One region of the Alteromonas sp. 009811495 genome, then DNA from elsewhere that is predicted to be linked to it. Evidence: predicted binding sites of a transcription regulator. Region 1 holds the regulator's gene; the other holds the start of a gene.
The links. Region 1 encodes NrdR, which represses ribonucleotide reductase genes. Its sites were predicted from a motif close to AAACACNANATNTNGTGTTT; they were not measured.
Positions count from the first base shown of each region.

Region 2: the regulator NrdR is predicted to act here: its motif matches at 2,176-2,195, upstream of nrdA (class 1a ribonucleoside-diphosphate reductase subunit alpha).

Region 1 is NZ_CP113972.1:2,868,282-2,872,500, forward strand. Features, by position in the region: gene OZ660_RS13100 (riboflavin synthase) at 1-443, opposite strand, end outside; gene ribD (bifunctional diaminohydroxyphosphoribosylaminopyrimidine deaminase/5-amino-6-(5-phosphoribosylamino)uracil reductase RibD) at 464-1,567, opposite strand; gene nrdR (transcriptional regulator NrdR) at 1,633-2,082, opposite strand; gene glyA (serine hydroxymethyltransferase) at 2,170-3,426, opposite strand; gene lpxD (UDP-3-O-(3-hydroxymyristoyl)glucosamine N-acyltransferase) at 3,641-4,219, opposite strand, start outside.
Region 2 is NZ_CP113972.1:2,056,445-2,060,663, forward strand. Features, by position in the region: gene nrdA (class 1a ribonucleoside-diphosphate reductase subunit alpha) at 1-1,898, opposite strand, end outside; gene ubiG (bifunctional 2-polyprenyl-6-hydroxyphenol methylase/3-demethylubiquinol 3-O-methyltransferase UbiG) at 2,502-3,206, opposite strand; gene gyrA (DNA topoisomerase (ATP-hydrolyzing) subunit A) at 3,511-4,219, shown strand, end outside.

The sequences.
Region 1 (4,219 bases):
ACCGTAAGGCTAATCCCATCAACGGTTATACTGCCCTTGTGCGCAATATACTTGGCAAGATCTTCGGGTGCTTTCACCCAAAATTCTATGTAGTCGGCGTGTTTAATGATTTGAGTTACTGTACCAACGCCATCGACGTGACCAGAAACAATATGTCCACCAAACCTGTCTGTTGGACGCATTGCCTTTTCCAAATTAACAGTAGAACCCGCTGAATAATGCGCAAACCCCGTCAATTTGATGGTTTCTGCTGAAACGTCTGCACAGTAGAAGTCTTTGCCCATATCTGTAACAGTTAGACACACACCGTTAGTGGCAATGCTGTCTCCAAGCGCCACATCAGACATGTCTAAGGTAGGTGACGATACAGTAAGGCGAATGTCATTTCCGCGGTTATCCAACTTCTGGATAGTGCCTAGCGCCTGAATAATTCCGGTAAACATAGATTTCCTCTTAAGCGAAGTTAGCGTGTTGTGTTGCTAACATCTGAACGGAAGATAAGCTTAATATCGTTCCCCACCTGCCGATTTTCAATGAGCGTCAGTGAAATAGATTGATCAAGCGATGTAAAATCGGGCAAATTCACCATACTGATGCCTTTATCGCCTAATAATTTAGGCGCTTGATAACAAATAAGTTCATCAACTAAGCCTTCACTAAGTAATGCTCCAGCAAGTCCGGGCCCGGCTTCAACCCATACTTCATTGTATTGCTTGTCACCAAGCGCTTGCAAAAGCGCACTAAGATCAACTTTTCCCTCTTGCTCATCTACGCAAATAAAGTGTTCACTGGCGGTATCTGGCTGGGCCTGCGTGGTAGCAATAAGTGTGGTGTGACCATCTTTCATCAGCTGGTAGTCTTGACCTAGCGCGTTCTTGCTATCCACGACTACTCTGGTCGGTTGCCTCACTTTCTCCAGAGGGTAATCTGTAAAGCCCGCTTCATTTACTCTTACCAGTAGACTTGGATCGTCGGCTTTGACGGTACCAGAGCCTGTCAGTACTGCGCAGCTTTTTGCGCGATAATGTTGCACATCGCGTCTAGCCTCAGCCCCTGTGATCCATTGGCTAACGCCATTGCCCAGCGCTATTTTACCATCCAAGCTAATGCCAAGTTTTACACGAACAAAGGGCACACCCGTCAACATGCGTTTGATAAAGCCAGGGTTCAGCGCTGCAGCTTCAGCAGCCATTACATCGCTAACCACTTCAATACCTGCATCTTGTAGAATGCGAATACCGTTTCCACTTACATTAGGATTGGGGTCAGTCATCGCTATTACAACGCGTGCAACCTGCGCTCTCACTAGCGCTTCGGCACAAGGCGGTGTTCTGCCAAAATGGCTGCAAGGCTCTAACGTGACATAAGCAGTAGCCCCTTTCGCGCCCTGTTTTCTTGAAAGCGCGGCTTCTCTTAAAGCGTGAACTTCCGCATGAGGAGTACCGGCTTGAATATGGAAGCCTTCGCCAATCAATTGATTACTTTCATCGACAATAACACAACCAACGCGAGGGTTAGGTGACGTGGTGTAAAGGCCTTTTTTGGCAAGTTGGATAGCTTTTGCCATCCAATGATAGTCTCTATTTATAATAGCGTGGTCCACAATTTATCCTGTGATAAGCGGGTTTCGCCTCAGTCGCCCAATCGTGCTATTTCTTCTCCAAACTCTCTAATATCTTCGAAGGAGCGGTAGACCGATGCAAAGCGTACATAAGCAACTTTATCTAGCTCTTTAAGTGCTTTCATTATTAAGTTACCCAGCAGCTCACTTTCTACTTCTCGCTCACCTGTAGCGCGAAGCTCAGACTTAAGCGATAAAATACATTGCTCTACTTTTTCGGTACTGACGGGACGTTTTTCTAGCGCACGTTGTAGCCCAGCACGCAATTTATCTTCGTTAAACGGCTCTCTAGAGCCATCGCGCTTGATTACGCGAGGCATAACCAATTCTGCGCTTTCAAATGTGGTAAAGCGTTCATGGCAAACGATGCATTCGCGACGTCTGCGCACTTGATGCCCTTCCGCTACAAGGCGAGAATCAATCACTTTGGTTTCTTGCGCGGAGCAGAAAGGGCAAAACATAAAATATCCTTAACAATTGCGTACTTAGGTTCTCATCAGAGTTATCTCTGCATTACTACCAAAGTACGCAATAAAAGACAAACCTATTTACTTATAAACAGGGAATTGCGCGCAAAGCGCTACAACTTCGTCTTGCACACGCTTGATAACAGACTCATCGCCCATGTTGTCAAGAATGTCACAGATCCAGCTTGCAACTTGCTTCGCTTCTTCTTCTTTAAAGCCACGACGAGTAATTGCTGGACTACCGATACGCAGACCACTGGTTACAAACGGTGAACGCGGATCATTTGGTACCGAGTTTTTATTAACCGTGATGTTTGCTGCACCTAATGCTGCATCAGCATCTTTACCTGTAATGTCTTTGTCAATGAGGTCAAGAAGGAACAAATGGTTGTCAGTACCACCAGAAACAATCTTGTAACCACGCTCAATCATTACTGCAACCATGGCTTTCGCATTTGCAACAACCTGCTGCTGATACGCTTTGAACTCTGGCTGAAGTGCTTCTTTGAACGCCACCGCTTTAGCCGCAATAACGTGGCAAAGTGGTCCGCCTTGGTTGCCTGGAAATACCGAGCTATTTAGCTTTTTGTAGATAGTCTCATCACCACAAGCAGAAAGGATCAAGCCACTGCGAGGACCTGCAAGGGTTTTATGGGTCGTCGTTGTCACTACATGCGCGTGAGGAAGCGGGTTAGGGTAAACACCAGCTGCAACTAGTCCAGCAACGTGGGCCATGTCAACTAATAGGAACGCGCCAACGCTGTCAGCAATCTCACGGAACTTAGCCCAATCTACAACGCCAGAATACGCAGAGAAACCACCAATAATCATTTTCGGTTTGTGCTCTTTCGCAAGCGCTTCTACTTGAGCGTAATCAATTTCACCCGTTTCTTTGTTTAGACCGTACTGAACCGCATTGTAGGTTTTACCAGAGAAGTTTACGTGAGAGCCGTGAGTAAGGTGGCCACCTTCAGATAAGCTCATACCTAATACAGTATCGCCAGCATCTAGCAATGCCATAAATACGGCAGAGTTAGCTTGAGAACCTGCGTGTGGCTGAACATTTGCGTATTCCGCACCGAAAAGTTCTTTCGCACGATCGATGGCTAACTGCTCAACAACGTCAACGTGCTCACAACCACCGTAGTAGCGCTTGCCCGGGTAACCTTCTGCATACTTATTAGTAAGTTGTGAACCCTGCGCTTCCATCACGCGTGGGCTACAGTAGTTTTCAGAGGCAATTAGCTCAATATGATGTTCTTGACGCTCAACCTCTTTTGCCATTGCATCGGCTAATTCTGGGTCAAAGTCAGCTATGTTCATTTCGCGAGAAAACATGGGGGCTCCTTAACTGCGGTTTTAATGTGGCGTAAAATAATACCAATCTGCATAAGTGACTGCGGTATTGCCAATAGCCTATGCAGGTTAGTATCTGCGCCGATAGCTCAATTTGAGGCCATATTCTAGTCATTTTCAGCCCCGTGTATACCGCTTTATTACGAAATTAATACAAATGGCGTAGGTTTAACGATATACCTACGCCGATAATTAATTAGCGCTGTTTTTCGAGCATTTTAACGCGGTCAAAAAGGCTTCCAATTTTCTGCAGGCGAACTGTATTTTTTCGCCATTCACGATTAGTTTGCGCAGGTTGTCCTGAAGAATAAACGCCCGGCTCAGTGATATCTTGAACAATCATGGTATAGCCAGTGACCTGTACGTTGTCACAAATACTAATGTGTCCATTAATACCTACACCACCGCCAATGATGACGTGTTTACCGATATGGCAACTACCTGCAATTCCAGTAGCACCGCATATGCAAGAGTGATCCCCTATTATGCAATTGTGACCAATCTGGACTTGGTTATCGATTATGACGTTGGTGCCAAGAATTGTGTCTTCCATAGCACCTCTATCAATACTGCTACTTGCACCAATTTGGCTGTCATCACCAATGCGGACTGACCCTGTTTGAGGGATAGGTAGCCACACTCCTTTATCATTTGCGTAACCAAAACCAGCGGCGCCAATCACCGTTTGGCTATGGACAGTAACCCGCTTGCCTATAACCACATCGTGATAAATAGTCACATTTGGATGAATAACTGACGCTTCCCCGATGTGCGT
Region 2 (4,219 bases), 810 kb from region 1:
TTTGTTGCATTAGAAATTTGAGACGATGTTTCAGACGGCATAAGCGCAGACAACGTAGAGTTACGTAAGCCATGTGTCTTAACGTCTTCACGAAGCGCGTCCCAATCGTAATGAAGTGGCTCATTACACACGCTATCAAGGTCTTTCTTGTAGCTGTCGATTGGCATAATGCCTTGCGAGTACGTTGTTTCATTAAACTTAGGACACGCACCTTTTTCTTTCGCAAGATTGTTTGATGCTTTGAGTAGGTAATACTGCATTGCTTCAAACGTGCGGTGAACCAGACCATTAGCACTGTGATCAGAGTATTTAACACCGTTTTTAGCTAGGTAGTACGCGAAGTTAATTACACCTACGCCTAATGTACGTCTACCCATTGTTGCATTGTAAGCCGCTGGAACAGGATAGTCTTGGTAATCTAATAAGTTATCAAGTGCACGTACCGCCAGGTCTGCTAGTTCTTCGAATTCGTCTAACGATTCGATAGCACCTAAGTTAAATGCTGATAGCGTACACAGTGCAATTTCACCGTTTTCATCGTTAACATGCTGAAGCGGTTTAGTAGGTAGTGCAATTTCAAGACAAAGGTTACTTTGACGAACAGGGGCAACTTCTGGGTTGAACGGGCTGTGTGTATTACAGTGGTCAACGTTTTGAAGATAAATGCGACCTGTGCTAGCACGCTCTTGCATGAACAAGCTAAACAGTTCCATTGCTTTAATTTGCTTTTTACGAATGCTGTCGTCGTTTTCGTATTTAACGTAAAGCTCTTCGAACTTGTCTTGGTCAGCGAAGAACGCATCGTACAGGCCTGGTACGTCTGATGGGCTAAACAATGAAATGTAGCCGTCTTTCATCATGCGCTGATACATGAGTTTGTTGAACTGAACACCATAATCTAGGTGACGCACACGGTTTTCTTCAACACCGCGGTTGTTCTTAAGTACCAATAGTGATTCAACTTCCATATGCCAAATAGGGTAGAACAAGGTAGCAGCGCCACCACGAACACCGCCTTGAGAGCAGCTTTTAACCGCTGTTTGGAAGTACTTATAAAAAGGAATACAGCCAGTATGGAAGGCTTCACCACCACGGATAGGGCTACCTAGCGCACGAATGCGACCTGCGTTAACACCGATACCTGCGCGCTGGCTCACGTATTTAACAATAGCACTTGCTGTTGCATTAATTGAGTCAAGGCTGTCACCTGTCTCAATCAATACGCATGAGCTGAACTGACGAGTAGGGGTACGAACACCCGCCATAATAGGCGTTGGTAGTGACAATTTGAATGTTGATGCGGCATCGTAAAAACGGCGAATGTAGTCCATACGTACGTTTTTATCATAATTTGCAAACAAACATGCCGCTACAAGAATGTACAGGAACTGAGCACTCTCATAGATCTCGCCAGTAACGCGGTTTTGAACAAGGTATTTACCTTCCAGCTGTTTTACGGCTGCATAGCTGAAGTTCATATCACGCCAATGATCGATATACGTATCCATCTCAGCAAACTCTTCAGCAGTGTAATCTTCTAACAAGTGTTTGTCGTATTTGCCGGCATCAACCATTTTGGCAACATGATCGAAAAGCGCTGGTGGCTCGAACTGTCCATAAGCTTTTTTACGTAGATGGAAAATCGCTAGGCGAGCCGCTAAATATTGGTAATCAGGCGCATCAGTAGAGATAAGATCTGCGGCAGACTTAATTAGCGTTTCGTGGATTTCACTGGTGTTGATACCGTCAAAGAACTGAATTTGTGCTTTTATTTCAACTTGTGAAACAGAAACATTATTTAGTCCTTTTGCCGCCCATGTGACGACTTTGTGGATTTTCTCTAAGTCGATGGACTCTTTTTCACCATTTCGTTTGGTGACAAATAAGTTGTTGTTCATGTTACTGGCCGTATGTCTGTTAGCGCTTGATGCGTGGGCTATGCTGCCCATTATCATTTATAATTAATTTTTTAATGCGCATGCTGTTGGTCTGGTTTTTACAGATCTAACAAAAGCACACACAAAAGCGGCCTAGACTAATACCGAATAAAGATATGAAGTAGAGACTGCTTATATATTTCTTGTATTGCTTGTTTATTTCAGCGGAGTCGAATGGCGCATCTCTGCGCGATCTGTTTTGATTCCGTTAATTGATCTTGGGATCACGTGCTGAATTAAACACAAGATAGTGAGGTTTTGCCTCGATTGCAACCCAATATCTGGTGGTATTTCAAGCACTCAAACTGGCATGAAATTTACGTTAGTAACAACTAACTTTTTAGCGTTCTACAAGCGTAAAATATCGGGATTGCAAGCGTTTTTGCTAAACTGATTTCGAAAAAAATTAATTTATTCTTAGAAACTCGTTTTTATAAAAACACGATATATGGTGTTTAAAATATCACCATGACCCAATATGTTGTGTTAATTTATTTTGAATACACTGTATATAGTAGGTGCACAACAATGTGCATCTACTATTATCTGTACCCTTGGATACGTCTAATCTTGTGCAACGGTATACAGTAAGTAGTTTACGTCTACATTGTTGGCAGAAAGATAAAAACCTTGAGAGATCGGATCCATATGAAGCCCTGTCATATCGCGAGGCAAAAGACCTGCCTGATCTGTCATCGCCATAAGCTCTGATGGTTTAATAAATTTGCTGTGTTCGTGGGTGCCTTTAGGGACGAGTTTAAGAATATATTCTGCACCAAGGATGCCCATTAAATAAGACTTCAGGTTTCTATTGAGTGTAGAAAAGAACACATGGCCACCTGGCTTAACTAACTTTGCGCATGCCATAACAACTGAAGCGGGGTCGGGTACGTGTTCTAGCATTTCCATACAAGTGACAACATCAAATTTACCAGCATTATCTTGCGCGAACTGTTCAGCGGTTGAACAAACGTAAGCTACTTTTATTCCCGATTCTAAACCATGAAGTTTAGCGACTTCTAATGACGCCTCAGCCATATCAAGACCTGTTACGGTAGCACCCGCTTTAGCCATTGATTCGGCAAGGATACCGCCACCACATCCAATATCGATAACCTGTTTACCAAACAAACCCTCACTGTGCTGATTGATGAAATCAAGTCGAAGCGGGTTAATTAAATGAAGCGGTTTAAATTCGCCTTCGGGATCCCACCAGCGTGAGGCGAGCTCAGAAAATTTATTAATTTCTTGTTGGTCGACGTTTGTCATAGGTAAAACAATCCTTAACTTCTCTCTTATTAACATATCGCAATTTGGCGGCGTGTTTTACTGTTTTTAGTTATAAAACTGCTTTTTCTGTATCTGTCTGAACGAAAAATAATCGCTTGCCTTTTTGTTGATTAATAAGCGTAATTAAGCGCTACATAATTCTGTCATCAAGTGGTACACTCGAAGCAACATTATGACCCACATAATAATAACCATGCGCGCCCAAGAGCCGCTTTCACAATTGCTGTAAAGTGGCTGCAATGGATAACGCAGAACAAACTAAGATAAAGGGATTAAGCAGTTTATGTCTGATAACGCTAAAGAAATCCTCCCCGTTAATATTGAGGAAGAGTTAAAAAACTCGTACCTCGATTACGCGATGAGCGTTATTGTCGGGCGAGCATTGCCTGATGTAAGAGATGGCTTGAAGCCAGTGCACCGTCGTGTGCTGTTCGCTATGAACGAACTGAAAAACGACTTTAACAAGCCGTATAAAAAATCTGCCCGTGTGGTAGGTGATGTTATCGGTAAATACCACCCTCATGGTGATTCTGCTGTATACGACACTATTGTTCGTATGGCGCAGCCTTTCTCACTGCGTTACATGCTTGTAGACGGACAGGGTAACTTTGGTTCAGTTGATGGTGACTCGGCAGCTGCAATGCGTTACACCGAAGTACGCATGGCAAAAATCGCTCATGAACTGCTAGCCGATCTCGACAAAGAAACTGTTGATTTTGTGCCAAACTATGACGGCACAGAACATATCCCAGAAGTATTGCCTACTAAGGTGCCAAACCTGTTAGTAAATGGTTCATCTGGTATTGCGGTTGGTATGGCGACAAATATTCCGCCTCACAACCTGACTGAAGTTATCAATGGCTGTGTTGCGCTTATCCAAGACCCATCAATTACCATTGATGATTTGATGACGTATATTCCAGGTCCAGATTTCCCAACAGCTGCAATGATTAGCGGCCGTAAAGGTATTGAAGATGCATACCGCACCGGTC